3 regions of the uncultured Chitinibacter sp. genome follow, and region 2 is predicted to be linked to each of the others. Evidence: predicted binding sites of a transcription regulator. Region 2 holds the regulator's gene; each other region holds the start of a gene.

Region 1 (10,065 bases), on a different contig from region 2:
AACGCGCGCAGCAAGACATCCTCTCGCAAGCCAATCTGGCGATGCAGGCGCAGGCCAATGCCAGCGGCAAACAGGTGCTTAGCCTCTTGAAATAAGCCAGTGCGGCAGAACAATTGAGTGCACTGTTGAAATCAAACCAATTAGCTACCGCCCAGCCCATACCCCTGCCGGTATGGGCTGCGGCTTTTTGCTGCACATAAGTCGTAGGGCAATACCCCAGCCCAGCACAACAGGATTTCCGGCACTGCAAGTGCACGGCGTGGCTATGGCATAATGGCCGCTTGTTTAGGCACATAATTTGGCATGCATAAATTCGCCGGCTGGCAAACTCCTTTGGTGCTGGCGCCACGCGCCCTTCACCCCTGGCTGAATGAACGTGGCTCGCTCACACAGCGTTTGAAAGCGCACTTTCCCGATTTTTCCGTCCAGGTTTTACGGCAAGATTTTGCGCGCCCGCACCGGGATGAGCGCCGCCCGCTCGCCGCCGGGGCGGCCCAAGTGGCCACCCGCGAAGTGCTGCTGTGCAGCCGTGGGCAGGCCTTGGTCTTTGCCCATAGCGTGGTGAAACGCTCAGCCTTACGCAGTGGCTTTCATTTGTTTGGCCGCACCGGCAGTCGCCCACTGGGCGCCCTACTCTTTGCCGACCCAACCATCCGTCGTTCGGCGCTGAGCTTTGCCTGCATTGATCGTCGCCACCCATTGTGGCAAAAAGCAAACCAAGCTTGCGGCCCTTTGCCTGCCCGCTTATGGGCCCGCCGCTCGTTTTTTTATGCCGGCCAAGATGCACTGCTGGTTACCGAAGTCTTTTTACCGCCCGCTTTTTAAAAATCACACCATGCCCACTGCCACGACCGTGAAGCAACGCCTTTCCGCCTATGCCCGCCTTGCTCGGCTGGATAAACCCATTGGTACCTTGCTGCTGTTGTGGCCTACGCTGTGGGGCTTATGGCTGGCCGGTAACGGCCGGCCCGATTGGCACTTGGTGCTCATTTTTGGCCTGGGCACGCTGCTGATGCGCTCGGCGGGTTGCGTGATCAATGATTGGGCAGATCGGGATTTTGATGGTCATGTTGAGCGCACCCAGGCCCGCCCACTGGCTGCGGGGGAAGTCGCACCCCGTGAAGCATTGTGGCTTGCGGCCGGCTTGGCCCTTTTTGCCCTGTTGATTGCCTTGCCACTTAATCAGCTGGCTTTGCTGCTGTGTTTGCCGGCCGCTTTTTTGGCGGGCAGTTATCCATTTACCAAACGCTTCTTGGCCATCCCGCAGGCCTATTTGGGCATTGCGTTTAGTTTTGGCATCCCGATGGCTTTTGCCGCGCAAACCGGGCAAGTACAACTGCTGGCGTGGGTTCTCATGCTCGCTAATTTACTGTGGACGGTCGCCTACGACACCGAATACGCCATGGTAGACAAACCGGACGACTTAAAAATCGGCATCAAAACCTCGGCGATTACCTTTGGTCAGCATGACGTGACCGCGGTGATGCTCTGCCATGCTGGCTTTGTGCTTTTATTGGCTGTGTGCGGGCTATTAGCCGAAATGGGCTCGGTGTACTACGCCGGCTTGCTGGCCGTAGCTCTACTCATTGCTCGGCAATATCCGCAAATTCGCGCGCGGGATCGGCAGCAGTGCTTTCAAGCGTTTCTAAGTAATAACCGAGTCGGTGCGCTGGTATTTGCACTGATCATACTGGATTACGGGCTACGCTAATGCGCGCTTGGGATCGCGGCGAAGCCGCCCAGCTCTTGCGGCAACTTTCCGACCACGAAGCCGGCAGCTGCCGCCAATGGTACTGGCTGGAAATTGCTGCGGAGCAAGGCAAGGCCACCAGCAGCTGGCGCACACGCTTAATGGGTATCTTACTCAAAGTATTGGGTATCAATGCCTGCGTAGCAATACTCCAACAGGGTAATCTGCCAGGTTTGGAACCTTTTGCCCCCAATTTGCAGCGCTGGCAGCAACACAGCCAGCAAATCATGCTGGATCAATTGCTGTTTCTGGGCTGCGCCCTCGGGCTAGGATTTGGGCTGGGGCTCCTACCCGCCAGCTTGCAATTGCTATGCTGGCTCTACCCACTGATTTTCTTGCCGCTGTATTGCTGGCGCCACTGGCCACGCGCCAAGGCAACGCCCCACCACCAGCCTGATGCACCGAGCGACGAGGCCCTACCCGGCCCGGAAGCGGCGCTGGGCCTCCTCGGGATTGCCCTAGCGGCAGGAATCCAGCCAAGCCATGCCCAGCAGTTAATTCAGGGGCTCAAAGCCGGTAATGATGAATGCGGCCGTCAGCTCGGCGAGCTAATACCCGAGCTGAGCCCCGATGCGACACTGGATCGCTTCCAGCATGGCAGCACGGCCCTCGCTGCTGGCTTGATTCCTGCCTGCGTTGCGTGCTTTTGTTTGTCTGTGCTACCGAGTTACTGGGGATTGCTGCTGGCTAGTTTACTCTTTGCTGGCGGGATTTACTGGCAGCATTCGCGGCAAGTCTTACTTACTACCACCGCCGCGTGGCTGGGCTGCGCCGCTTTGGGTAAGCTGCGCCATTGGCTGTGAATCAGCCACAGCTTGAGCCTAATTATTGAGAATCGGATTGGTGATCGCTGAAATTAGTGTTGCGCTGCTGCTGGCGATTTGGGCAGGTAATAGACTTCGACTTCGTTGCCAAGGCCAATAAACTGCACCTTGAGCGACAGCGCACGCACCAGCGCAATGCCGCGGCCATGCGTGCCTGAGGGCAGACCACCAGCCGCTAATTTGGCATAAGAATTGGCCCAATCAAAACCATTACCACTGTCTTTAACCCGGATTTTGAGCACTTGCTGCTCTTTATAGCGCAAGCCCAATAGATCAATTTCGATCCGACCTTCCGGCAAAGCCGCTAGGCGCTCGGCGCGTTGCGATAGATATTGCTCCATTCCGTCTGGTTGGGTCTTCATCGACGATTCGAGCAACAGCAAGCCATGATCCACGGCATTGACAAACAGCTCAGTCAGGATCAGGAAAATATCCGACTGCACTTCGCTGAGAGCTTTGATTTCCTTCACAAACGACATCATGAAGGGAATGGTATTTAAATAGCGCAATTCTTCAGCACTAATCGCGAGAGAGTAGCGCCAGTTGCATTCAGCCAGCAGATTAAAATCGGCCGGAATCTCCTGCAAAGCCAACTCTGCCGCCCGCGGGACGGTATCGGCGGGCAGCGCGACTTCCATATCGTCTTGCCCAAAGCTCGCAATCACTAAGGAAACATCATCATGGTGTTGCTCGCCGGCCAGAAAATCAGCCAGCGCGATTTTCGTTTGGGCCACCATCCGCGTTTGCTCGGCGGTTGTGGGCGGCAAGCCAGTTTCATCGTCAGCGATCAAAGTCTGTAGCAGTGCGGGCAAACCAAACTCAGCCCCACTGGCGTTACGCGCTTCAACCAAGCCATCGGAATACGCCACAATAAAGCCAGGCTCTTTGAAGTAAATGCGCTCAGGGGAGAGATCCAGCGAATGCGAAGGGACAATCCCCAGTGGTAAATTGCTAGAGCTACACACCCGCACCACTTGCTTATTGCGATCTAGGATCTGAATCGGGGGCATACCGGCATTCCAGATTTCGACCGTGCCACCCACTTCATCAATAGAAATCAGCGATACACAGACGAAACGGCCAATCGGCAACACCTGCCGCACTTTGGCATTCATTTCAAAAAGGATATCGGTAATCGAATAGCCTTTTTCAGTCATGCTGTAAAAGGGTTGCGTCAAAGGTAGGACATTCAGGGCGGCGGTCAGCCCGTGGCCGATGCCATCAGCTAGTAAGATGTGTAGCGCCTGCCCAGGAGTACGAGCGGCGGCAATAAGGTCGCCCGAGAGACTTTCGGCAGCAGAGAGCCAATATTGGAACTGTGGGTCGGCCAAACGTTCTGAGTTAACCATTTGATCCATCAAATGGCGTACAACGCGCTTTTCTTCTTCGGCGCGTTCGTAGTAATCAGCCAGAGTTTTGGATTGCTCACGAACCTGGCGATTCAGTTCCAGCGTACGGCCTACTGCCTTGAGTTTGGCCTCCAGCACGCGGAAATTGACGGGCTTGTTGATATAGTCGTCGGCACCACGCTCAATGGCATCAGCCAGCGCGTTCTCTTCCCCAACCCCGGTCACGAAGACGATTGGCACCCAAGTAGCGCCCGCTTCGGCCTTAATCACAACCGCTGCTTCTGGGCCCGACATGATGGGCATCATCACATCCATCAGCACCAGATCGGGGCGAGTTTGACGCCAGACTTCAATGGCCTCTTGGCCATTACGGGCCAGAATAGCCTGATGGCCTAGCGCTTCAACAAATCGGGAAATTAAAAGAAGAATAGCTTCGGTGTCGTCGACGACCAGAATTTTCATCTGTTTGGTCCGCAGTCTTTAGCGGATGGTAAAGATTTTACCAAAACATGCGATTTCGAGAACTTGCTTCACGGTATCGCGGCAGTTAACTAAGGCCAGCGTTTTGCTCGCAGCAGCAATTTTCTCTTTCAACAGCAAGAGCATCCCTAGCGCTGAACTATCCAGATAGTTGACGTTTTGAAAATCCACGAGGACTTCTTTGATGTCTGGATTGGCGATGATGGATTCACAGACCTGTCTAAATTCACGATGCGCACTGAAGTCGAATTGACCAGACAAGATCACACGACCGACATTGCCTTCAATTTGAACCGTAGGAGTCATTCTTACACCAACCTTTAGCAGATTTCATTCATCAAATCAGGCTACAGAATTACTATTCCGCAGTCATGCCTAATCAGTCTTGTTCTAACACATTAGTGCTGTCAGGCAATCGAGGCAAGCAAATCTTGAAGTTACTCCCCATTTTCGGGGCTGAGGTAACAGTCACTTCCCCACCATATGCCTTAACCATATTTCTTACAATCGCCAAGCCCAAACCCGTACCACCTTTCTTAGTCGTGAAAAAGGGCTCAAACAAGCGTGGTAAAACGTCAGCCGCGATCCCTTCCCCATAATCAACCACTTCCAACTGCAAGCTAGCATCAGAGTCTATCAAGCGACAAAGCACCTCGCCATCCACTACAGACGCCTGGCAGGCATTTTCCAAAAGATTCATGATTGCACCGCTTAGCTCTTTATGATTCGCCGCAACCATTGCAAATAATTGCGGCACATCTGTAGTCAAACGGACGCCCTTGGGCTCATAAATCGACCGAACTTCCGACACCGCCTCATGAATCACATCAACCAAATTGACTGTACTAATTTGCTGCGGCGTGCCCCTAACAAATTGCAGCATGTTTTGCACCAACACCTCAAGACGACCCAGCCGTTCATTGGTTTTGGCTGCAAATTTTAGGCGATCTTCTTCTCGCAGTTCTGGGCGTTGCAAATGCCCGGTATAGAGTAATGCTGCAGCCAAGGGCGTTCTCAGCTGATGCGCAAGGCCTGCCGCCATTTGCCCCATGGCGGCTAAACGGCCCTGACGCTCAAGCTCCGCCCGCATCTGAATGGTTGTAGTGACATCATGCAACAGCACCAACTCCACGCCTTCCTCAGGCACCTGCACCTGCTCAATCCGCACATAGCCCGACTCGCCGACATCACCAAATTGCCAAACATCGGACTCAACTAATTTCAAGCGATCACTCAATACGTTTTGCCATTTACTCCCAAGCGCCACTGCACCCAACAGCTCGAAACCACGCTGATTGCAACTTACAATTTCACCAGCTGCGTTCACTTCCAACACACCCGCCGGAAGCTTCTCTAGCAGCAAACTGAGCCTTCGTGACAACACTGCCTTTTCTTCATATTGTTTTTTTAGATGCCCATTCGCAACAGCTAACTGCTCAGTCAATGAAGCAACATCACGCTGCAGCTCAGCATAAGCATTTGATAATTGACGAGAAGCCTCGGTAAAAAGCGTGAAAGCTTCTTCCAGCTCCTTGGGATTCATTGTCTGTAGGCTTTGCTCCACCAGAAACCTTCCTTGTTGCTTTGGGATTTTTGCATTATAAATGGCTTAATTGCGACGGCCATGCTTACTGAGTTGATCAAATTCAGCATCGTGCAAAAGGGGTTAATTTAATCAGTTACCCTTCATTTTTTTGCCCATGCGCCGATACCTGCTAGCTAAATTCAACGTGCGAATTATGGAGCCTTGTCGTGTCAGACCTTCTCAAAAATATTGATGCCAGAACCAAGCTTGCCGGCACAAACAAACTGGAGATTCTGCTGTTCACACTGGGCTTAGATCAGCGATCAGGCCGGCGTGAAACCTTCGGGATCAATGTGTTCAAAGTACGTGAGGTGATGCGTACGCCTGATATCACTCAGGCCCCTGATATGCCATCTTCGGTTGAGGGCATGGTGAGTCTACGCGGCGCACTTGTACCAGTGATTGACTTGGCCCGTTACGCCGGCATCCAAACTGAAAGCCGCCCAGATATTATGATTGTGTCTGAATACAACGGTCACACGCAGGGCTTTTTGGTTGAAGCTGTAGATACTATTCTGCGGCTTGACTGGTCCGTGATGCGTGTACCGCCTGACATGCTTACCGTGCAAATGGGCGGGCTGGTTACAGCAGTAACCGAATTGGAAAACGGCAAGCTCGTGATGATGTTGGATGTGGAAAAGGTACTGGCTGAAACCACTCAAAACAGTAACCGCGTCGATACCACCACCGTTATTCAGAACCAAAAAATCGTGAATAAAACCGTATTCTTCGCCGATGACTCACTGGTTGCTCGCAGCCAGATTGAGCAAACGCTAGATGCCATGAACATTCATCATGCCCATGCCATCAACGGTAAGAGGGCCTGGGAAGAGTTGCTCCGAATTGCCCAAGCGGCGGAAATTCAGGGTGTTGCAGTGAAGGATCTGATCCACCTCGTACTCACTGACGTTGAAATGCCTGAAATGGATGGTTATATGTTAACCAAACAGATTAAGAGCGACCCACGTTTTGCAGGAATTCCAGTGCTAATGCACTCGTCACTATCGGGCCTTTCGAATCAAAAACTGGGGCAGTCAGTGGGTGTCGATGGTTACGTGGCCAAATTTGAACCACATAAACTGTCCCAAAGCATCGCCAACTTCCTGTTGCGTGATGTCGATAATTAAGCCGAATAACTGGAGCAAGCTATGAGCAAATCAGAACAAACCAATCTGCTTGAAACAGTTGACGCACGCACCAAATTAGCAGGCTCCAATAAAATGGAGATCCTACTGTTTACTTTAGGTACGCGTGAAATATTCGGTATCAATGTATTCAAAGTACGTGAAGTATCGCAAACGCCCAAAATCACCAAAACACCCAATATGCCCCATGGAGTGGAAGGTGTACTTTCACTGCGCGGAAATATCATTCCAGTCATTGCGCTGTCGCGATTTGTTGCCACCCAAGAGAAACCAGTCGGCGATACCACTAGCACCATGATCGTGACTGAGTTCTCAAAACACACCCAGGCCTTTTTGGTTCATGATGTAGATCGGATTATTCGGGTCGACTGGGATAAGGTTCGAGCCCCTGAAAGTATGCTCGCTGGCAATCAGGCGATGATTACAGCCATCACTGAACTACCGGATGGCAAGCTGGTATCAATTTTGGACGTAGAGCAGATTCTCGCAACGGTAATCGGTGAACCGATTGTTCCCGATCTGCCTAAATCGCATATCAGCTCGGATACTTTCATGTTCTTTGTTGATGACTCACTAGTGGCGCGCAAAGAAATTGTCAGTGTCCTGGATAAGATTGGCGTTAAATACCATCAGGCCAATAATGGCAAAGAGGCATGGGATAAGCTGCAGAATTTAGCTAATCGTGCAGTTCATGATGGTGAGTATCTAAAAGACAAGCTGAAATTAATCCTTGTCGATGCGGAAATGCCTGAAATGGATGGCTATGTACTAACGAAACATATTAAATCAGATCACCGTTTCCAAGGCATTCCAGTGGTAATGCACTCATCACTTTCATCCAATGCCAATAGAGCAATGGGTGCCAGTGTAGGCGTTGATGCTTATGTGGCTAAATTTGATCCGATTATTCTGGCAGACACTTTGGTTCCATTGCTTGCCAGCTAAATAGAAATTCACCTCTCAGTTTTTTGAATGCGCCTACAACGCAGAATGGAGTAAGTTATGGCAGATCAGAACATGCGTTTTCTCGTGGTGGATGATTTTTCCACCATGCGTCGCATTGTGCGCAATCTCTTGAAAGAACTTGGTTTCACCAATGTGGATGAAGCTGAAGATGGTCAAGTTGCGTTACACAAACTGAAAAATGGCCAATTTGAATTTGTCGTAACTGATTGGAATATGCCCAATATGACTGGCATCGAATTGCTCAAAGCAATTCGTGCAGATGCTCAGCTCAAGCATCTGCCAGTTTTAATGGTTACCGCAGAGGCAAAGAAAGAGAACATCATTGAAGCTGCAACTGCTGGAGCGAGTGGTTATGTTGTCAAGCCATTCACTGCAGCCACGCTGGATGAGAAGCTCAAGAAAATCTTTGCCAATATGGGCAAATAACAATCCATCAGACAAAACAAATCGCAGGAGAACACTGTGAGTGATCCAGCAATCCAAGGCGGAGATTCCGCTGATCTTGAAGCGTTATTTGACAGCATTGTCTCAGCAAATCACACCGAGGCAGCGCCTGTAAACGCCCCAGTCACAACCGCAGTCACTGAAGAACAACAAACTGCATCAAGCAATGCAGAAATGGTTGAACCTGCGAAATCTATGTTTTCGCATATCGGTCACCTAACGCGCAAACTGCACGACACACTGCGTGAACTCGGCCTTGACAAATCGCTAGAAACAGCGGCGAGCTCAATTCCAGATGCACGTGACCGCTTGTCTTATGTCGCGACCATGACTGAACAAGCTGCAGAAAAAACACTCAACGCATTGGATGTGGCCAAACCGCTGCAAGATGCCATTCTTGAGCAGTCGCAACAATTGAGCCAAGAGTGGGATCGTTTTTTTGCTAAGCAACTCTCGGTTAATGAGTTTAAGGCTTTGGTTGAAAAAACTCACCAGCACCTCAAAGACACCACGCAAAAATCAGAGCAAGTCAGCAATCAGATGCTGGAAATTATGATGGCCCAAGACTTTCAGGATCTGACCGGCCAAGTGATTAAAAAAGTTCTGGTCATGGCCAAAGATATGGAGTCACAGCTGCTGGACTTCCTCTTAATGTTCAGCCCCAATGCGGGCAAGCCCGATGAATCGAGCAGCCTCCTTAACGGCCCAGTCGTGAAATCTGAAGGGCGTACCGATGTCGTTACCAACCAAGAACAGGTCGATGACCTGCTGGAAAGCCTCGGCTTCTAATTGAAGCATATAGAAGGAGAATATCATGAGTGATTTTGCCGGCATGGAAGACCTGCTACAGGATTTTCTGACTGAGTCGTCAGAGCTCCTGTCCGAAGTGGATAATAAGCTTGTTGAACTGGAAAAACGTCCGGATGATCGAGCACTTTTAAATGATATTTTCCGCGGCTTTCACACCATCAAAGGTGGCGCAGGCTTTTTGAATGTCGATGCGATGGTTAGTCTTTGCCATCGTACGGAAAACCTGTTCGACAAACTCCGTAACGGTGAATTAAAGCTAACACCAGAAATCATGGATGAAATCCTGATGGCCACTGGTGCAGTGCGTGACATGTTTGGCGCAATGGCACAGTCGCGTCTCCCAGCCCCGGTAGATCCATCCCTGCTAGAAAGATTGGATAACGTACTGGAGGGCAAAGAACTATATGCCACATCGGCAGCAGTAGCGCCCCCTGCGCCTTCAGTAGCAACGCCAGCTTCACCAGCCAGCAGCCCACAACCGAATGGTGAAGAGCATAATTGGCAGCAATTGTATGATGTACTGCTTGATCAAGCCCCTAGTGCTTCAGCCAGTTCTGAACCACAAGTGATCGAATCCACCGCGACCGTGATTGAGACTAAGCCAGCAGCACCTGTCGCCCAAGTTGCAGACCCAATGCTGAGTCTGAAACCTGCGGCAGCAGTTCCAGCTACGACGGCACAGCGCGCACAATCCAACGCGGCATCTCAGCAA
Region 2 (10,065 bases):
TGGCGAAGGCCACGGCCGAGATAAAGCCGAGGAACAGATCACCGCCCACGGCGTCGGCCAGGTGAATCGCCGCCATATTCGAGCCGCCAATCAGCGCGCCGGTGGCGTCTTTAAAGGTTGGATTAGTGGATACCAACACAATCGCGCCAAACCCGATGATGAAGGTCAGGATATAGAAGTAACCGATAAAGCCGGTGGCGTAGAACACCGATTTACGGGCTTCTTTGGCATCGGCCACGGTAAAGAAGCGCATCAGAATGTGTGGCAGACCGGCGGTACCAAACATCAGCGCCAAGCCCAGTGAAATGGCATCGATCGGGTTGGATACCAGACCGCCCGGCGCCATGATATTGGTTTTCGCGGCTTTAGCGGCTTTCTCGGCGGCTTCCGTGGCGGAAGCGACGGCAGCAGACGCGTCGGAGGCATTGGCGGCTACGGCTTTGGCTGCTACTTCGGATGCCACCGCGGCTTTGTGGGCTAGCGCTTCGGCGCCGGCGTGTTTCACCGCCACGGCTTGCTGGAACATGGTTTCAAAGCTGAAACCGGCGTGTTTCATCACCATAAAGGCCATGAAAGTGGCGCCTGAAAGCAGCAAGATCGCCTTGATAATCTGTACCCAGGTGGTGGCCAGCATCCCGCCGAACATCACATACAGTACCATCAAGATCCCCACCAGCACGACGGCGTAGGTGTAATCCAGACCGAATAGCAGTTGAATCAGCTTACCCGCGCCCACCATCTGCGCGATCAGATACAGCGCCACCACCACCAGCGTGCCAGTTGCGGCAAATACGCGCACCGGTGTTTGTGCCAGGCGGTAAGAGGCCACATCGGCAAAGGTGTATTTACCCAGATTGCGCAGGCGCTCGGCCACCAGGAAGGTGATCACTGGCCAGCCGACCAGAAAACCAATCGAGTAAATCAGGCCGTCGTAGCCAGTGGTAAACACCATGGCCGAAATACCCAGGAAAGACGCAGCCGACATATAGTCACCGGCAATCGCCAAACCATTTTGAAAGCCAGTAATGCCGCCGCCGGCAGCGTAAAAATCTTTGGCCGAACGCGTCCGGCGCGCCGCCCAGTAAGTGATACCCAAAGTGAACGCAACAAAGGCGAGGAACATCACGATGGCGTGCATATTCAACTCGCGTTTTTGCACTGCGCCTTCAATCGCCCCTGCGGCCCAGCTTGGCATGCTGGCCAGCGCGGCAAAGCCGGCTAGCCCCAGTTTTTGTAGTGTTTTCATTGTTTGGCTTCCTCGACGACTTCACGGGTCAGTTGATCGAACTCCGAGTTGGCGCGGCGCACATAAATGCCGGTCAGCACGAAAGCCGAAACGATGACAAAAATCCCCAGCGGAATACCCAGCGTGGTGACGCCATTGCCGAGTGGGGTTCCCAGTGTTGCGGGCGAAAATGCGATGAGCAGAATAAAGCCGTAATAAATCACCAGCATGGCCACGGTGAGCGCCCATGAAAAGCGCGAGCGTGTGGCCACTAGGGCGTGAAATTTCGGATTATTCTGTACGCGTTCAATCATTGAATCATGCATACGCTGCCTCCTGTGTGTAGTCCAGGCTATCGAGTGAGCCATTCCTGCACGCACTCTAATCCCTTGCCCCGATCGGCCGCCAATCGCTTTTTCTGATACATAGAATCACCGAAAGTTATGTAGTGTTGCACGAGGCTTACTTTGTTGTTTGTAATCAAGGTTTTTCGACTACGAAAAAGGCATGCTGAACGCCACAAGCGGCAAGCTTTGGGTGATAATCGCAGCTATGGAACTCTATCAATTACGTACTTTTGTGACCGTGGCGCAACAGGGGCACTTAACCCAAGCCGCTGAATTGCTGCATTTATCCCAGCCAGCGGTGACTGCCCAGATCAAAGCGCTGGAGGAGCAGTTCGGTTTGGCGCTGTTTGAGCGCTATCCGGGCGGGGTGCAGCTCACTGAAGCCGGTAAATTATTGCTGCCGGAAGCCGAGCAAATTCTGGCGCAGGCCCGCGATCTCTTGCATCAGGCCAAGGCCTTGCAAGGCGAGCCCAAAGGCAAGGTACGGATTGGCACCATTGGTGTACCAGCACGCTTGCGCCTAGGGAAATGGCTATCGCTGTTGCGGGAAACTTATCCGCTGATTACGGTGCAAACCACGCATGGGATTTCGGTGAGTGTGCTGAATGAAGTGCGCAAAAAAACCCTCGATGCGGGGTTTTATCTTGGGCGCAATCCTTATCAAAATGTGATGACGCTGCCGCTGAGCGAAATCGGTTTTTGTATCGCGATTCCGCCTAGCATGGCCAGCCAATTGCAGGAAGCCGACTGGCCAGCACTCGCGGCTGCTCCGTGGTTGGGGCTGTCGCAATTTACGAGTCTGGCGGATATTTCGCAGGAACTGTGGCGTAGTCAGAACATCGCGCCTAAAGTCGTCGGCGAGTTTGATGAAGAAGCGACCTTGCTGGAATTAATCAAAGCCGGGGTGGGGGTGGCGATTTTGGCCGAGCGAACCGCCCAGCGCTATGCGGCCGATGGCTCGATTGTGTTGTGGCGCGGTGGCGAGATTGTTACGCGGGCGCCGCTGCAGTTTATTTATTCCGGTGATCGGGCGACCGACCCGATGATGCATAAATTATGCGCTACACTCAAAACCATCTGGCAGCTTGAGGTCTAGGGTATAGCTTGGAAAGCAAAAAGGGGTATGGCCTGCAAGGCAATACCCCTTTTATTTTGCTGAGCAAAAGCAGCGCTACAAAAACTAAAACCCTGCCGAGGCAGGGTTTCGAGTATGGTCACCAGCACTGAAATTATTTCAGTTTGGTTTCCTTGTAGATCACGTGCTTGCGAGCAACTGGATCGAATTTTTTGATTTCCATCTTTTCTGGCATGGTACGTTTGTTTTTAGTGGTCGTGTAGAAGTGACCGGTACCAGCAGAAGATTCGAGCTTGATCTTATCGCGCATGTTCAATTACCTCAGAATTAGAGTTCGCCGCGCGCGCGCAGGTCAGCCAAAACTGCATCGATGCCGTTCTTGTCGATCAGGCGCAGTGCAGCGTTAGAAACACGCAGACGGATGAAGCGGTTTTCGCTTTCAACCCAGAAACGGCGAGATTGCAGGTTCGGGAGGAAGCGGCGTTTAGTTTTGTTGTTGGCGTGGGAAACGTTATTCCCGGTCATCGGGCCTTTGCCGGTGACTTTGCATACTCGTGCCATGATTCTTGTCCTAACGTCGGAACTGGAAAAGTCCACGTTTATATCACAAAAAGCACCTCGAGCTCAAGCCCGAATTGCGATTTGCTGGGTTAGTCGGAATAAGTGTGCCAGATTGCCACATTCCAGCCACGCCTGCGGCGGGGGTCGTGTGGTACAGCTGGCCGTTTTGCCCATCCCGAAAGGTGTAGCCGCCTGTCATTGGAGGGCTGACAAATCAAGGAAGATCAGTCTTTTCAATGATTTGTTATTCACTGGCTGGCGCCAGTACAGTCCGGTTGCCGTTACTTTCCATCGCGCTAACCAGGCCGGCGCTTTCCATCTGTTCGATCAGACGCGCGGCGCGATTATACCCGATTCTGAGTTGTCTTTGCACCAAGGAAATCGACGCACGGCGACTTTTCAGCACAAAGGCGACGGCTTCGTCATACAGCGGATCGCTCTCATCGCCAGCACTGCCGCCGTCGGTCGCCCACGGCGCATTGCCCGCGGCTTCAGCCTCAAAACCGCCATTCAAAATGCCTTCGATATAGTCAGGCTCGCCCAGCGCTTTGAGGGCATCCACCACGCGATGCACTTCATCATCGGCCACAAAGGCGCCATGTACCCGCAAGGGGTAACCGCTACCCGGTGGCAGAAACAGCATATCCCCTTGCCCCAGCAGCGCCTCGGCGCCCATCTGGTCGAGAATCGTACGGCTGTCGACTTTACTCGAGACCTGAAACGCCAGTCGGGTCGGGATATTGGCCTTGATCAGGCCGGTAATCACATCCACCGACGGGCGCTGGGTGGCCAAGATCAGGTGAATACCGGCGGCGCGGGCTTTTTGCGCCAGCCGCGCGATCAGTTCTTCGATTTTCTTGCCCGCTACCATCATCAAGTCGGCGAATTCATCAACCACCACCACGATAAAGGGCAGGTGCTCCAGCGGCTCGGGATTATCTGGCGTAAGCGTGAACGGATTGGTGAGTTTCTGGCCGGCCTTGGCGGCGTCGCGCACTTTCTGGTTGTAACCGGAAATATTGCGCACGCCCAGCGCGCTCATCAGCCGGTAGCGTTTTTCCATCTCGGCCACGCACCAATTCAAAGCGTTGGCCGCCAACTTCATATCGGTCACTACCGGCGCCAGTAAATGCGGAATGCCGTCGTAAATCGACAGCTCCAGCATTTTCGGGTCGATCATGATAAAGCGCACATCTTCGGGCGTGGCTTTGTACACCAGCGACAGAATCATCGCATTCACGCCCACCGATTTACCCGAACCAGTGGTACCGGCCACCAGCATATGCGGGGCTTTGGCCAGATCCGTAACAATCGGTTTGCCGGTGATGTCTTTACCCAGTACCAAAGTCAATTTGCTATTGGAGGCCTGATAAGGCTCGCTGGACATTATTTCGGCTAGCCGGATCATTTGCCGGGTCGGGTTGGGTAATTCCAGGCCCATATAGGTTTTGCCCGGAATGGTCTCTACCACGCGGATCGACACCAACCCCAATGCACGGGCTAGGTCTTTCATCAGATTCACAATCTGCGCGCCTTTCACCCCCACTGCCGGCTCGATTTCATAGCGGGTAATCACCGGGCCCGGGTAGGCCGCGACGACTTTGACTTCGACATTGAAGTCCGCCAGCTTGCGCTCGATCAGCTGGGAGGTGAATTCCAGCGTTTCCTTGCTAATGGTTTCCTGTGCTTGGGGCGCTGGGGTGAGTAGGCTTAAAGCGGGTAAATCACCTTCGCTGACGATGGGTTGCACGACTTTGCGTGGGGCGGGTGGTGGCGGTGGAGGCAGCTCATCTTCAGCAAAGAGCATTGGCTGCGCCGCCTGCCGGGCTTGTTCGGCCTGCAGTTTTTCCTGTTCTTTCTTTTCGCGTTCGAGTTTTTTCGCCACCGGCACCTCGGCCGGGGCTTGGGCAATAATCAGCGGGGCTTTGTCATCTTGTTTCTTTTTCGCGGCTTGTACTTGCTCTTCACGGGCGCGCTTGGTCATGCGACCGATCCGGCGGTCGTGGGCGGCCTGGATGCCATCGGCCACTTTCAGCGCAGCCCATTCGATGGCTGCACCGAGGTTTTCCATGAGATTGAGCCATGAGAGCCCGGTAAACAGCGATACGCCCAGCCCGAAGCTGGCGAACAGCAGCATGGTGGCGCCACTAAAGCCAAAATTCGCCATTAGCCAGCCGCCCAAGCTAAGCCCCAGAATACCGCCCGGCTTGTGCGGTAGCTCCAGTGTGAGGCTATGCAGGCGCAGCGCTTCCAGACTGCTGCTGGAGAGCAGAATAAACACAAAGCCAATGCAGGCCAGCAAGACCACAGGGCGCGATGACTCGGTGACTCGGTCAATCCGCCGGTAGCCCCATAAGATCGCCGCCACCAGAAAGAGCGTCCACCACCAGGCTGAGACGCCAAAGGTATAGAGCAACACATCGGCCAGCCAGGCGCCAAACGCGCCGCCGCGATTGTGGATCATGGCCTCCGTTGCGCTGTGTGACCAGCCCGGATCCGAGCGGTGGTAGCTGGTGAGGGCGAGCAAGACAAAGCCCAGCAGTACCACCAGCAGCAGCCACCAAGACTCGCGCAGTAAATTGGCCACGGGCGCAGGCAGGGCCGGCCGGGTCGAGACATTGGGGACGTTTTTCTTGCGAAACAGGGGCATGGTGTGGGGCTGATGGACAAACGCTTTCGCGATTATAACGGCTGGGCTGCGCACTGCAGCAGAAAAGCGACTAATGCGGCATATTTATCTGTCGTGGGCGTGTCAGCTGCGGCGGCGAGGGGCTTTATTGCAAAAAACGCGCTTGCCAGGCTTGGTATTGCGCGTAAACCTGCGCATTGAGCTGCTCTTTATCCGGCTGGCTGGCCGGATCGATCGGGGGGAACACATGATAATGCACCACCCGGTTGCGACTAGTGCTAATGCGCCAGATTTTTTGCAGCAGGGTTTCGCCCGGCCCCCATTCAAAATCGGCCTGCGCCTCGTGATGCAAAAATACGGGTAGCAGCGGCACGCCAGTGGCTTGTGCGGTGACAAACGCGCCGTGTAGAAAGCGCGGCGCCAGCCAGCGGCCTTTGCAGCCGCCTTCTGGGTAGAGCGCAATATTGTGTCCAGCTTGCACCGCAGCGATCAGTGCCTGCTGTGCCGCTTGGCGCGAAGCTTTGCTTTCCCGCTCCACAAACAACGTGCCGGCCGCGGCGGCAATTCGTCCGACTAGCCACCAATCGCGCACCTCGTGTTTGGCCAAGCTGCGCACTGGAAACAGTGCCGGAATTCCGACGTCTTCCAATGCGGAGGGGTGATTGGCGATCAGGATAAATTGCGCCGGCAGTGGCCCGGGGTAGTGCTGATGCAAACGTAATTGCACCCCCAGCGCGCGCACAAAACAGCGACACCAGCGATGAAATAGTGCGGGGTATAGGTGGCTAAGCCAGCGCTGGGGCAGCATTGCGAGCAATACCATCAGCAGGGTAAAGAATAGTAGATCAAGCCAGCCGAGTAAGCGCCAGCTGAGGAGCAGCAAAGTCTGCATGGCTTGCCCCGAGATGGGTGGGATAAGCTGACTATAGCGGCTGGCAGGCCGCTTTGCCGCGAGGCAGTGGGGATGGGGAGGATCGGTTGGGGTATTGCGCTAAAAGTCTTGATAGATAATGCTTTTAGATCAATACCTGCCCGGGTATTAGTGGTGCAGGAAACCTGCCAGCTTGTTTTCGAGCAGGCGCGGATTTTCGCCATTGGCGATGGTTACCAGCCCCTCGGCCACCATTTCACGTCGGCGCACTTCCAGCATCACATAATGCTTGAGCTTATTGGCGATCGGTAGCAGCAATAAGTTGGCCGCACCCACGCCGTAGATGGTGGCCACAAAAGCCACGGCAATCCCGGCGCCCAGTTTGGATGGGTCGGTGAGGTTTTCCATCACATGAATCAGCCCCAATACCGCGCCCAAAATCCCGAAGGTGGGGCTGTAGCCGCCGGCAGACTCCCAGATTTTGATCGCGGCGCGGGCTTGGTCTTCGTAGGCATCGATATCCAGCTCCAGCGCGCGGCGCACGGTATCGGGCTCGGCGCCATCCACCACCATGGTGAGGCCGCGTTTCACAAACGGATCTTTTTCGCTATTGACGTAGGCTTCTAGCGCGAGCAAACCACCCCGGCGAGCCTGCTGGCCCCAATTCATCAGGGTGGCGAGGATTTTGCGAAAATCCATATTCGGGGGGATAAAAATCCAGCGCAGCATTTTGATGCCGGCGACGAAATGGCGCATTTCGGTTTGCAGCATCACCGCCCCGGTGGTGCCACCGATCACGATCAGAAAGGCGGTAAATTGCACCAGCGAGCCAATGTGCCCGCCTTCCAGCCAGTGGCCAAGCACAATGGCCGTCAGGCCGAGGATGATGCCAAATACACTGATTTTATCCATTTAACTCAGCCAGTCTTTGAGTTTGCTGCGCAAACGGGCCACCGCTTGCGCATGCAGTTGGCACACCCTTGATTCGGAAACGCCCAGTACGGCGCCGATTTCTTTCAGATTCAGCTCTTCGTCGTAATACAGCGCCATCAGCAGTTTTTCGCGCTCGGGCAAAAGGCCAATGGCTTCGATCAACTGACCGCGAAAACGGCCGTCGCTCAGAATATCGATGGGGTTGGCTTTGTGATCGGCAGCATACTGATCGAGCTGATCATTATCGCCATCTTCTTCGAAATCTTCGTAATGCACCAGCTGATGGCCACGGGCTTCGCCCAGCATGGCTTGATAATCGGCCAGCTCAATGCCCAGCTGGCGTGCCACTTCGCCCTCGGTGGGCGCGCGGCCTTGCTGTTGTTCCAGCGCGACAATCGCTTTTTCGATCTCGCGCATGTTTTTGCGCGCTTGCCGCGGGAGCCAGTCGGCGTTGCGCAGCTCATCGAGCATGGCGCCCCGAATGCGCTGGCTGGCAAAGGTTTCAAACAGCACGCCGGCTTCCGGATCAAAATTGCGCGCCGCTTCCATCAGCCCCATCAGGCCAACTTGAATCAAATCATCTACTTCCACGCTAGCCGGCAGCTTGCTCATCATGTGATAGGCAATTTTGCGCACCAAGGGCGCGTGCTGCTGCACGCGATCTTCTTCGCTGCTGCTTTGGGTGCTGCGATAAAGGGAGAGGGCGCGGTGAGCTGACATAAGACGGGTGAATTCAAATCGGCTTTTAGTGTAGCTGACTAATCCGCTTTTGACGAAGTCAGTTGTTGCTCTAATTGCGTCAGTGCGCGGCTCAGCGCCCGCTGCAGACCGGCGGCGGCGGCCTCAGGCTCGGCGCTGGCCAGTGCTTCACGGATCGCCAGCGGGTAGCTAAAGCTTTGCGTGCCGCGATGCAGCTGCAATTGCAGCTCCAGCACCGCAGCGGGCTGGGCCGGATCGCTCACATCGATATACAGCGCGAGTAATTCACCCTCCAACAGCCAGCTGCTGGCAGCGCTGCCGGCGCTGGGCAGTACTTGGGCAAATAAACCGCTGCTGCGCAGCCATTGGCGCAGATTTTGGCTCAGTTGTACTGGCGGTGGGGCAAGAAAACCATGGTAGGGGTCGGCCACAAAGCGCTGCGCTGTTTCGCGATAAACCAGTGCGCTATCGCGAAAAGGCGGCGCCGCGCGCAGCTCTTGCACTTGCAGCGCGCCAAAACGGACGCTTTGGGCGCTGCCCGTGCGACTGGCTTGCAGCAGAAAATCCTGCCGCGCTGGTGGGGTAGAGCTGCAGGCGGTGCAGCACAGCAGCAACAAACAAAGCAGTTTTTTCATGGCTTAGGCGGCGTGTAACGCGGTGGATATTGATCAAACAGTAGCGAGCTGGGGCGTTGTTTGGCCTGTTCGCTCAGGGCTTTCAGATTGCTACTGGTGGCATTGAGATTATCGATGATTTGCTGCACATCACCTTCGCGCTGGCCGCTTAGGCGATCTAGCCTAGCGGTAATGGAATCAAGCCGCGCCACGGTTTGGCTTAGCTCCGGCCCCGATAGCAGGCGATCTGCCGATTGGGCGGCACTGGCCAGATGTCGCGCGGCCTGTTGCAAAGACGGATCCGCCAGCATCGTGCCCAACTGCTGATTGCTGGTGCGCACTTCCTGAATCAGGGCAGAGCTTTCACTGGCAATTTGCGCCAGGGGCAGGCCATTGACGGTGCGCAAGAGCTGGGTGCTTTGCCGGCTGAGATTAGCGGTATCGAGCTGATCGAGTTTGGTGTTGAGGGTGCGTAAGGTCTGGTTAAAGAGCCCGATGGATTCATTCAGATCCAGTCGCTGCATTTTGGCCATCAGATCTTGGGCACTGCTCACCAGCTGATTCACCGTGCTATTGGCCGAGGGGATATACAGATTTTCGGGTTTCCACTGAATGGGTAGGGGCGGATTATCACGCGGGTTTTCGTAATCGATTTCCAGATAGCTGGTGCCGGTAAGGCCCTGCGGTGAAAGTTTAACCCGCAAGCCTTTGCTGATTTCGCGATTTAACTGCGCTTGTGCGCTCTCGCCCGCCGCCGGTTCGCCCAGAATGGCATGATCAAGCTGGGCTTCCACCAGGACATATTGCTGGCGCTGGGCCGCGGGCAGCTCGCCTTGATAACGGCTGTAGGTAAAAGTAATGGCGGTGACCTCGCCAATCGCCACCCCGCGGTAACGCACTTTCGAGCCAATATCGAGGCCTTTTACCGATTCATTGAAGTAGGTTTCCAGTGTGCTGCGCGGTTGCCACCAGCGGCCGCTGCCCACGCCAATCAGCAGGGCTGCGCCCAGCAAAATGGCGAAAATGATGAATAATCCTAAGCGAAAGTAAGACGGTTGCTTCATAACACACTCGCTGTGCCGGCGCGGGCGGGGCGCGCAGCGTGGAAAAA
Region 3 (10,065 bases), on a different contig from region 2:
TTGCAGCGCGGGCCACAGCTGTTGCAGCCGCTCGGCCAGCGCCTGGGCCAGCAGCGGTTCATCATCGGCGATCAGGGCGCGCAGCGGGGTGGGGCTCATGGGTGAGTTTCCTGAATGGCGGTTGCGGTTGCGCTGGGCTCCAGCTCGAAGGGCAGGCGGATTTCGGCCAGGACACCGCGGCCGGCCGGGTGCGGATAAATCGCCAGCTGGCCATCCGCGCCATACAGCGCCTCTAGCCGCGCGCGCACATTCGCCAGGCCAATGCCGCTGCTGGCCTCACTTTGCGCCGACCAGCCGAGCCCGCTATCGAGCACCTGCAGGCACAGCTGCTGGCCAGTGTGCGTCGCGCGAACGATGATTTCGCCACCCTCAATCGCCGGCTCGATGCCGTGTTCTAGCGCGTTTTCAACCAAGGGCTGCAAGAGCAGCGGCGGTAGCCGCGCCGCGCGGGTGGCCGGCTCGATTTCCAAGCGATAGCGCAGGCGCTCACCCAAGCGGATGGCGCTGATGGCCAGCAGGGCTTCCAGCAGGTGTAGCTCATCAGCCAGCGTGCTATGGCGCTGGCGGGTGCGGCTTAGGCTGGCACGCAGATAATTATTCAAGTGTTCAAGCATGATTTGCGCCCGCCCCGGTTCGCGGCTAATCAGGCTATGCACATTGGCAAGGGTGTTAAACAGAAAATGCGGCTCAATCTGCGCTTGCAGCATGGCCAGCTGGCTGGCGGTTTCGGCCTGCCTCGCCTCGGCTTCACGGCGCTGGGCTTTTTCCATTTCGGTTTTAAACGCCATCGAGTGATACCAGATCACAAAAAACGCGCAGGCCACCACCGAAATGGCCAGCGTAATCGCCAGCGAGCGCCATTGGCCGCTGGGGTCGGCCAGCATGTAATCCAAATAATTGGGCTCGCCAAACCAGCTGGCGACATGAAAGCCGCTATACACCCCCAACAGCATGGCAATCGGGGTGCGCCAATTCCACTGCACGCGCGGGAAAGCCCGGCACAGCAAATAATTAAATACGCCAATCGAGGCGCCAATGCTGTGCGCGATCAGCATATTGCTACTGAATTCGCGCCCGGCTTCGATGATGGTCAAAAAGCCGCCGATGCAGCTATTGATCACCAGCAAAATCAGCACTTCCTGCCACCAAGGCTGCTCGGGTAATTCATAGCGGGTGGAGAAAATAGCCACGCGAAATCCTTGGGCAATAATTGAATAAGTAGGGCGGCGTTGTTAGAAATAGTAGCGCAACAACAGTTGCCAACGCTCGCCGGCTTGTGCGCCATAGTGGCTCAAGGCGCTGCCACTGCTGTGGGTCCATTGCAGGGCCAGATCGGCTTGCGCCCAATGATAGCGGGCTTCGAGCCACTGCTGGTGGCTGTGATCGACCAGATCATGATTAAGCATCAGGCTGAGCTCCAGCTGTGGCCAAAATGCCTTGTTCCAGCTCACCAGCGCAAACAGATTGTGCTGGGTGGGCGGGGCTTGCAGCAGGCCGGCGGCCTGGCGATAGCGGCCATAGCGCGGTAAATCTTGCTGCAAAGCCTGCCACTGCGCCTGATTGGCCGCGCGGCCGTTGTAGTGGTATTCCAGCGTGCTGCTCAGGCTGCTGCCGGCCAGTGGCCAGGTCACCGTCGCGCCGGTAGCAATTTGCTGTTGCCAGTGGGTATCACCTGCAGTGCCCGATGCTGCAAGCAGATCATGGCTATACCCCCCGCTGTATTCGGCAAACAGCGTGGTGGCGTCATTGGCCAGCAGGCTAATATTCAATCCCCACTGCGGCGGGGCGCCACTTTCGGCCAGCATCAGCCCTTGCACACTCCAGCGCTCATTCAGGCTAGGGCTGTAGCTCAGCAGCATGCGGTGGGCCGGGTTGCTGGCGGCCCAGTCGGGTGAGAAAGGACTGCTGCTGCGCTGATCGCCCAGCTTGGGTGAATAAGCCAGGCTGGCCGCGCCGCCGGCCCACAACCACTGGCTGCGCCACATGCCGCTGCCGAGGCGGTTTTCCCGCAGGCTATCGGGGGCAATCGACACAATCGAGCGCAGCGCGCCCACTTTAAAATAATCGGTGGGGTTGTAGCCCAGCGCCACGCCCTGGCGCAGATTAATCCGCCCCAGCTGATGCACCCAATCCGGGCTGGCTTGCCAGCTAAGATACAACTCTTTCAGAGTATTGGTCTGGCTATCCTGCCAGTGGCCATCGTGGCTGGCTTGCTGCTGGCGTAGATCGAGCCGATTCGCCCCCAGTAAGCGCCAGCCGGGGGCGAAAGTCCAATCCAGCGCCAGATCCAGCGAGATACGCCCATCCTGTATCTCGCCAGCACCGTTATCTGGCTTGAAACTGCCGGCCATACCCTCAATAAAGCCCCGCCATGGCCGCTGCAGTGGCGGGCTGGCGGGCGTTGGTGTGGCAGCATCCAGCAGGGCAAACGCCGCCAACTCATCGCCGCTATTCGGGCTGGCGGGTGTGGCCGGGGCGCTGTCGCTTCCAGTATTCGCCAGCGGCTCATTTGCTGTGATAAACGCGCTCGCCGTCGTGCTCTCGCCGGGGGCGACGAGCGCAGCGGCGTTGGCGTTGGGAGACAGGCTGGTGATGGCACTGGCAATGGCGCTGGCGATGAGGCCAAGGCTGGCGCGCCGCCAATGGTGCCAGCGCCCAGCACGCGGGCGGGGTGGGTTGCGCATTATTCGGCCTTAAAGTTGGGCAGATACTCACGCTGCAGCCAGTTTTCCGGCACGTCGCGATAACGCCAGTCACTACTGCGCACCACGGTAATCCATTTGGGGTCGAGCCCGTCGATGATCACCGTTTCGGTTGGGCGCAGGGCGCCGAGTTGCTGTTCAAACTTGCGATAAAAAGCGGTTTTCAGCAAACGATCGCTACTGGAATAAAACCGCGCCTTGATCGGCTGCAAGCTGGTTTTATCCAGCCAGTAATCGATGCGGTGGTATGTTACCTCTGGCGTTTTGGCGCTGAGCTTGAGTAAATACGCTTGGCGCGGCTGCTGCTGACCATCTTGCACCGCTTCTTCACCGGCGAGCTGGGCGCTGTAATCCACGGCCAGATTCACCGTGACCACATCGCCATTGGCCGCCTGCCCCAGTAAACGCTGCTGTGGCGAGATGCGCACGCTGGCCTTGCTGGCCGGATCGAAAAACCACAGGTCGTTGCCGTTTTTCAGCAGCAATTTGCCGTTATCACGCTGCGGGGCCACAAAGCGGATCAGGTTGCGGTATTGGCCCGTATTGGGCTCAGCCCGTGCATACACCGCCAGCGTGGTTTGCTCGGTTTGCTGGCCATTGCGGTATTCGGTCAGCGTGCTGGTGAGGGCAAACGATTGGCTGGGGTTGCGAATGCCATCGCTGGTGGCCAGCAGGCTTTGTGCCGTCGGGGCTGCTGCGGCGCTGGCGGCTAGCAAGGCGCTGGCCAGCAGCAGGCCATAGCGGGGTAGCGGTTTAAACATGGCCTTGCTCCCGAGGGTGGCTGCAATGATGTTCGCTACGGCGTGGCGCCAGCAGGCCGGCGATGCCCACCGCGATTAAGATCAGCGGCCACCACACGCTAAGCAGGCTAAAGAGATTTGGCCACAGGCCCAAGTTGTGGCCGAGAAAAGCCACGCCCAGCAGGATAAGAATGAATGCGTGTTTCATGATGTGCTCCTTCGCGGGTATAAGCCGCTAGATTAGGTTTGATATGGTTTCAATCGGCATACTCGGCTAGGTATATCTGGCAGGGTAGGCCGATGGGTTTAGGCATGCCGCAAGGCATCGACAATATTCAGCGCGCTGGCACGGCGGGCGGGCCACCAGGCCGAGAATGCAGCCACCAGCAAGAGCCCCAGCGCGCTCCCCAGCAACATCCCCCATTCGCCCCACACCCGCACGGTGAGCGCCACGGGTTCGCTATTGCCCGGTGGCATCCAGGTCAGGCCGCTGTGGTTAATCACATAAGCCAGCAAGAGAGCCAAGCTCAGGCCGGTGACGGCGCTGGCGGCGCCTAGCAGCACGCCTTCACATAAAAACAGCTGGCGGATACCGCGGGCCCGCAAGCCCATGGCCCGCAAGGTGCCGATTTCGACTGTGCGCTCCACAATCGCCATATTCATGGTGTTGCCCACCGTGAACAGCACGATGGCGCCGATCAGGATGGCGATAAAGCCGAAGATGGCGGCAAACATGCCGGTGATCTGGCCGTAACTGGGGTTTAAGGTGGCGAAATCCTGCACCGCCAGTGGCTGCGCCTTAAACTGGCTGCGCAGCAGGGTTTCAAGCCGTTCGCGGGCGGCGGGCATTTGGGACGTGTGTTTCAGCTGCACCACCACCGCGGTGACTTTGGGCGTGTCTTGGCCGTAAATCAGCTGTTGCGCCTGGCGCAGATGCAGGGTGATGGCGATATCGTCCAGCTCTTTCACCCCCAGCTGCTCGGCTTTCACCACATCCAGCGCCGCCACATTGGGCGCGCCATGCGCATTGGCGGCCAACAGCTCAATCCGTGTGCCGGCTTGAGCGGCTGGCGCTGCTGGGTTTTGGCTGGCTGCGCCCAAGGCAGCTAGATCAGTGGGTGTCGCGGTTTTGCTGGCATCCATCGCCTCGTGTGCGGGTTGCGGGCAATGTTTGACGTTTAATTCGCCACACAGCTGCAATACCCGTGCCACGCCCGTGCCGATGGTGGCGCCATTGGGCGCGCTGCCGGTGAGCGGCAGTAAGCGGGCGGCGCCGGGAAAGCGGTAGTCATTCCATTGCCGCAGCTGATTTTGCTCGTCCACCACCACGCCGCTACCTAGCACAGTGCGCGATACTCCAGCATTAAAATTTCCGGCAATCCCGCCCAGGCTGAGCGTGGGGGTCACGACCGTGAGCATTGGCCGCAATACCGGGTCGGCTTCGATGGTGCGGATTAAGCGCTGGTAATCGACAATGCCGTAGGCAGCCGGGTTGCCGCTGCCAAACAGAAAATAATCACGATGTTGAATTTGCAAATGGCCGCTGCTGCGCACAAAGCCGGTTTGCAGGCCCAGATTGATATTGCCGCTATAGCCGCCGAACAAAAGCACGGCCATCAAGCCGATGGTCATCGCCAGCAAGGTGGCCAGCGAGCGGCGGCGATTGCGCGTTAGATTGCGCGCGGCCAAAGTCAGGATTTTCATGCGTAGGCCCTCTCAGGGTGCGGCTGGCTTGCCAGGTTGCGGCTTTCGACGATGCGGCCATCGCGGATAAACACCGCCTCATCGGCCGCCGCCAGCACTTGCGGATCGTGGGAAGAAAAAATAAACGACACCTGCAGATCGCGTTGCATCTGCCGCATCAGCGCGATAATTGCCGCGCCGGTGGCTTGATCGAGATTGGCCGTGGGCTCATCCGCCAGAATCCATTGCGCATTGGTGGCCAGCGCCCGGGCAATAGCCACCCGTTGGCGTTGCCCGCCCGAGAGTTGGCCGGGGCGATGCTGGGCCTTGTCGGCAAGGCCGACTGCAGCGAGTAATTCCATCACGCGGTTGCGCCGCACCTGAGGTGGCACTTTGGCCAGAATCAGTGGGTATTCGACGTTTTCATAGGCCGATAACACCGGCAGCAAATTAAAGTTTTGAAAAATAAACCCAATCTGCCGGGCCCGAAAATCCGCCAGCTGATCGTCATTCAGCCGCGATAAAGGCTGGCCATTGAGGATGATTTCGCCGCTTGTGGGGCGATCGAGCGCGCCAATTAAATTCAGCAATGTGGTTTTGCCACTGCCGGAGGGGCCGGAAAGTACGGTAAAGCGATTGGGCTGAATATCCAGCTGGATATCGGTCAGCGCCGGCACGCTAATGTCGTCCAGCCGGTAGCGCTTGTTCAGCTGGCGAATTTGCAAGATAGACATGGTGGTTTCCTTCAGATCGCTAGTGAGCTAGCAGTGGATGTCACTACTGTATGGCGTTGGCATGGGCGGTGCTGGTGGCTGCGACGAGCTGCATGGCCGCGGGATAAAACGCCACCCGCACCGATGAATGACCGCGCTTTAGAAGGTGCCGCTGACCGCAATCGCCATAAACGGCGCTGGATCGTGCTTTTCCTGGCTGATTTCGCGTTCTTGGGCGTCGTGCAGGGTGAGCTTGCCCGCCAGACCTGCGCCCAGATAGGCATCCAGTCGCATAAACGGGCTAAAGGCATAGCCGGCGCGCACAAACACCGGCACCGTGGTTTGCTCTAGTACTCCGCCTGCGGCCACGGTATTGTTGGCGGCGAGCCGGCTGCTGTAGCTGCGGATGGTGGCGCCGGTGGCCAGCTCCAGTTTGGGCAGGGGGGACCAGCTTAGCTCCAGCCCTGCCGGGCCAACGGGGCCGGCGCTAAATGGGTTGTGCAGGCGCAAGCTGGGACTAATCCGCCAATCGACCACAATAAACGGAAAGGCGCTGGTGTTCTCTAAACCGCTCCAAGCCGAAATACCCAGCCCGAGCAAGAGATCGGGGCTCCATGCGCGCGCAATAAAGCCGGTTGCACCGTAGCCGAGGGCATCACTGCGCTTGGCATCGGCTTCGCCGGCGTATTCGATCCCCGGCGCGATTTGATAAATCCAGCCATCTTGGCTGGCGTACTGATAGCTCACACTGAGCCCGGCCCGTTCAAGGGTTTGCCATGGCGCGCGCCCGCCCCAAGCTTTGGGCTGGGTAAAGGTCCATTTTTGCTTGCCGCCGCTGATGTCGAGCCCCAGAGTGCGCTGCGGATCGAGGCGGTGTTGCACACCAATGCCCACTTGCTGCCAGTTAAAGCGCGCTTCGCCGCCGCGATTGAGTTCAAAATCGCGCGTGAATAAATAGCTGGCGCTGTAATCAACGCTTGTGTCGTTGGCGTAAGCCAGCCACGGGGTGCTGAGCGCCATTAGCGTCAGCCAGATCGATCGATGCATGGTGTTCTCCAGTTGTATGATGAGACCGCAGGGCGGTGCGAGCACTGTACGCAGCGGCGGCAGAGCACTGGATGACATGCGATTAAATGCCTTTAGCATCGATAAACGCACCGGATGGGCGATAAAGTGCCGGCTGGGGGCTAGCCCCTTGGTAAAACGGGCCGTGACTTGGCGGGGGTAAAATGCCGCAGCGCTGGGCGGCAAGGTTGACGCCTGCGCCCGCTGCGGCTCAGACTTTGGTTTTTCGGACAGCAGGAACGCAAAAAACCATGACAACGGTAGTGGTGGTGCGCAAAGACGGCCAGATTGCTATTGCGGCAGATAGCCAATCAACTTTTGGAGATATGCGGCTGGGTGCGCTGGACGATGCGCGCTGGAATAAGATTTTCCAGCACGATGGCAGCTATTTCGCCATTTGCGGCAGCGCCGCGCATGATCTGGTGCTGCAATCGGCGCTCAAACGGATTAAGAACCTTGATTTTACCAGCCGCGCCGCCATCTTTGAGTCATTCCGCAAATTACACGCCAAGCTCAAGGAAGAGTTTTACCTCAAGCCCGAAGAGGAAGAGGACGACCCTTACGAGTCGAGCCAGATGACGGTGCTAATCGCCAATGCCTACGGCATTTTTGGCGTTTATAGCCTGCGCGAAGTGTATGAGTTTCAGCGATTCTGGGCGATGGGCAGCGGCCGCGATTACGCGATTGGGGCCATGCATGCGCTGTATGACACGCTCGATGCCGCGGCCTTGGCCAAAGCCGGCATCGAGGCCGGCTGCGCCTTTGATGTGAGCTCTAGTCTGCCGATGACCAGCTATCAGCTCACCGAGCAGCTGGGCTAGCCGGCCGCAAGCCGGCGGTGGGCTTCGGGTATAATGCGCGGCAATCCAGATTAATCCGATATTTAGGTTGTAGTGATGAAAGATGTTTTGGAACGCTTCCTGTTTGACAACGCGCCGGTTCGTGGCGAACTGGTGCAACTGGAAGCCACCTATCAGGAAGTGCTCAATCGCCATGATTACCCAGCTATCTTGCGCGAGCGTCTGGGCGAGCTGATGGCGGCTGGCGCTTTGCTGTCGGCGATGCTGAAATTTGATGGCACGCTGATTATGCAAATGCACGGCCCCGGCGCTTTGCAGCTTTTGGTGGTGGAAGTGACCAGCGAGAAAACCCTGCGGGCGACTGCGCGTTGGGATGCCGAGAAAATCGCGGCCGCACCGAGCGATTGGTCAATTGCCGAGCTGCTGGGCGGCGGACGCTTCTTTATTACCCTTGATCCACGCGTGGGTGAGCCATATCAGGGCGTGGTGGGCATGCAAGCGGGCCAAACCGTGGCGCAGATTATCGAGCATTACATGACCCATTCCGAGCAGCTGGATACCCGGCTGTGGCTCGCCTGCCAAGATGGCATGGCTGCCGGCATGATGCTGCAAAAAATGCCCGCGCAAGACGATGCCGAGCAAAGCTGGGAACACTTGGTGACCCTGGCCGACACGGTCAAGCACGAAGAGCTCTTGCAATTGCCACCGCGTGAAACGCTGTATCGCCTGTTCCACGAAGACAGTGTCCGCGTATTCGAGCCGGCAACGCCCCGCTTTGCCTGCACCTGTTCGCGCGAGCGCGTGGGCGGCATGATCAAGCTGATGGAGCGCCCAGAAGTGGATGAGCTTTTGGCCGAACGTGGCCAAGTGCATGTGGTGTGCGATTTCTGCGGCAAGGAATACGGCTTTGATGCCGTTGATGTCGGGGCGCTGTTTGCCACCCATGAAGCGCCGGGTAGTACCGCGATCCAATAATGGGTATATCGCTCTGGCCTTTTAATATCAAGCGCTAGCAGCCGATACCCCTCAGAGAATAACCGGCCGCTTGGCCGGTTTTCTTTTGTGGGGCAGCCTGTCGCGGGATGCGTGCAAAGATTTTTCTTTCAAGGCTTAAAGTATTTTGTCAAGTTGCCGATAGCGCTGATGATGGGGTGTTTCCCCGCCTGAGGTGTTTGCTCCATGCAAATTACGACAAACGTGCCCGCGCTGAATACGCAGCGCCACCTGGCCCAGACCGGTACTGGTCTGAGTCAGGTCTTGTCACGTCTGTCGTCTGGCCTGCGCATCAACTCCGCCAAGGATGACGCGGCCGGTCTGGCGATTTCCAGCCGCATGGAATCGCTGATTCGAGGCGATCAGCAAGCTGTGCGCAATATGAATGATGGCGTTTCCTTATTGCAGACCGCTGAAGGCGCGATGAGTAATGCCGCCGATGTCGTGCAGCGCATTCGAGAGCTAGGCGTGCAAGCTGCCAACGGCAGTTTGTCGGGCTCGGATCGGCAAGCCTTGCAGGCCGAGGCGAATCAACTGCTGCAAAGCCTCAGCACCCAAGCGCAGAATGCCGAATTTAACGGCCAAAAAATCTTTGCCCAATCGGAAAGTAGCTTGGGGGGCGATGCGGCTCGGCGCGGCATTATTGATGGCTTGAAAATGGGCTGGCTGGAAGAAGCCGAAACCCGGATTACCAATCTGCTGGGCATTACCGCCGATGGCGTTGATCTGAATATCGTCTTTGAGCCACCGGCAGGCTCGGGGCTGAGTAATGTAGCGGGCGGCGCTGCAGCGGCCGTCGGTAGTACAACCGGTACAGCCGACGCCAATGGCAAAACTCTGAATATGTTCCTCTGGATTGACCCCGAGGATTTCAAACCGCCCAACCTACCTGATGGTGGTGGCGTGGCAATGGACAATGGCACGGTGTATAGCGACCGGATTATTGCGCATGAAATGGTGCATGCCGTCATGGGGCGCACCATGAACTTTGCCCCCATGGATACGTGGTTCAAAGAAGGGATGGCCGAATTCATCCACGGTGCCGATGAGCGTCTCTTTGCCGATACCTCGGGCGGTACCAGTACGGCGGTGGCTTTAAGCTATAAAACCAACCCCGCCAGCGGCTCGGCGGTGTATAGCGGCGGTTATCTGGCGGTGCGTTATATGCATCAGCAAATTAAAGCCGCCGGAGGGGAGGGGATCAAAGACATCATGACCTACCTTAGCAAAAATACCGGCTCTACCCTCGATCAGGCGCTCACCAATGCCAGCCATGGCGCCTTTGCCAGCTTTAATGATTTTGATAGCAAATTTCTGGCCGCTGCGGCCACGCCGGCCCTGTTTACCAATCTGGGCGTGAACCTCACCA

The links. Region 2 encodes FliA, which starts transcription of late flagellar genes. Its sites were predicted from a motif close to GCTAAAGNTNNNNNNNNNNCNGCCGATAAT; they were not measured.
Region 1: the regulator FliA is predicted to act here: its motif matches at 6,087-6,116, upstream of QV747_RS01285 (chemotaxis protein).
Region 3: the regulator FliA is predicted to act here: its motif matches at 8,813-8,842, upstream of QV747_RS08590 (flagellinolysin).

The regions. Positions count from the first base shown of each region.
Region 1 covers NZ_CAMFLP010000001.1:266,316-276,380, reverse strand. Annotated here, with positions in the region: gene QV747_RS01320 (flagellin) at 1-95, shown strand, start outside; gene QV747_RS01315 (chorismate lyase) at 304-825, shown strand; gene ubiA (4-hydroxybenzoate octaprenyltransferase) at 836-1,711, shown strand; gene QV747_RS01305 (hypothetical protein) at 1,711-2,553, shown strand; gene QV747_RS01300 (SpoIIE family protein phosphatase) at 2,607-4,385, opposite strand; gene QV747_RS01295 (STAS domain-containing protein) at 4,404-4,709, opposite strand; gene QV747_RS01290 (PAS domain-containing sensor histidine kinase) at 4,783-5,967, opposite strand; gene QV747_RS01285 (chemotaxis protein) at 6,156-7,115, shown strand; gene QV747_RS01280 (chemotaxis protein) at 7,137-8,078, shown strand; gene cheY (chemotaxis response regulator CheY) at 8,136-8,525, shown strand; gene cheZ (protein phosphatase CheZ) at 8,562-9,332, shown strand; gene QV747_RS01265 (chemotaxis protein CheA) at 9,358-10,065, shown strand, end outside.
Region 2 covers NZ_CAMFLP010000012.1:84,446-94,510, reverse strand. Annotated here, with positions in the region: gene QV747_RS13480 (cation acetate symporter) at 1-1,246, opposite strand, end outside; gene QV747_RS13475 (DUF485 domain-containing protein) at 1,243-1,551, opposite strand; gene QV747_RS13470 (LysR family transcriptional regulator) at 1,733-2,668, shown strand; gene rpmG (50S ribosomal protein L33) at 2,802-2,957, opposite strand; gene rpmB (50S ribosomal protein L28) at 2,975-3,208, opposite strand; gene QV747_RS13455 (DNA translocase FtsK) at 3,453-5,858, opposite strand; gene QV747_RS13450 (1-acyl-sn-glycerol-3-phosphate acyltransferase) at 5,983-6,729, opposite strand; gene QV747_RS13445 (flagellar motor protein) at 6,877-7,620, opposite strand; gene QV747_RS13440 (RNA polymerase sigma factor FliA) at 7,621-8,361, opposite strand; gene QV747_RS13435 (ABC-type transport auxiliary lipoprotein family protein) at 8,400-8,975, opposite strand; gene QV747_RS13430 (MlaD family protein) at 8,972-10,018, opposite strand; gene QV747_RS13425 (ABC transporter ATP-binding protein) at 10,015-10,065, opposite strand, start outside.
Region 3 covers NZ_CAMFLP010000005.1:174,601-184,665, forward strand. Annotated here, with positions in the region: gene QV747_RS08540 (LytTR family DNA-binding domain-containing protein) at 1-99, opposite strand, end outside; gene QV747_RS08545 (sensor histidine kinase) at 96-1,190, opposite strand; gene QV747_RS08550 (hypothetical protein) at 1,233-2,684, opposite strand; gene QV747_RS08555 (outer membrane lipoprotein-sorting protein) at 2,684-3,463, opposite strand; gene QV747_RS08560 (LiaI-LiaF-like domain-containing protein) at 3,456-3,650, opposite strand; gene QV747_RS08565 (ABC transporter permease) at 3,749-5,146, opposite strand; gene QV747_RS08570 (ABC transporter ATP-binding protein) at 5,143-5,859, opposite strand; gene QV747_RS08575 (hypothetical protein) at 5,998-6,885, opposite strand; gene QV747_RS08580 (MFS transporter) at 7,155-7,724, shown strand; gene hslO (Hsp33 family molecular chaperone HslO) at 7,800-8,678, shown strand; gene QV747_RS08590 (flagellinolysin) at 8,883-10,065, shown strand, end outside.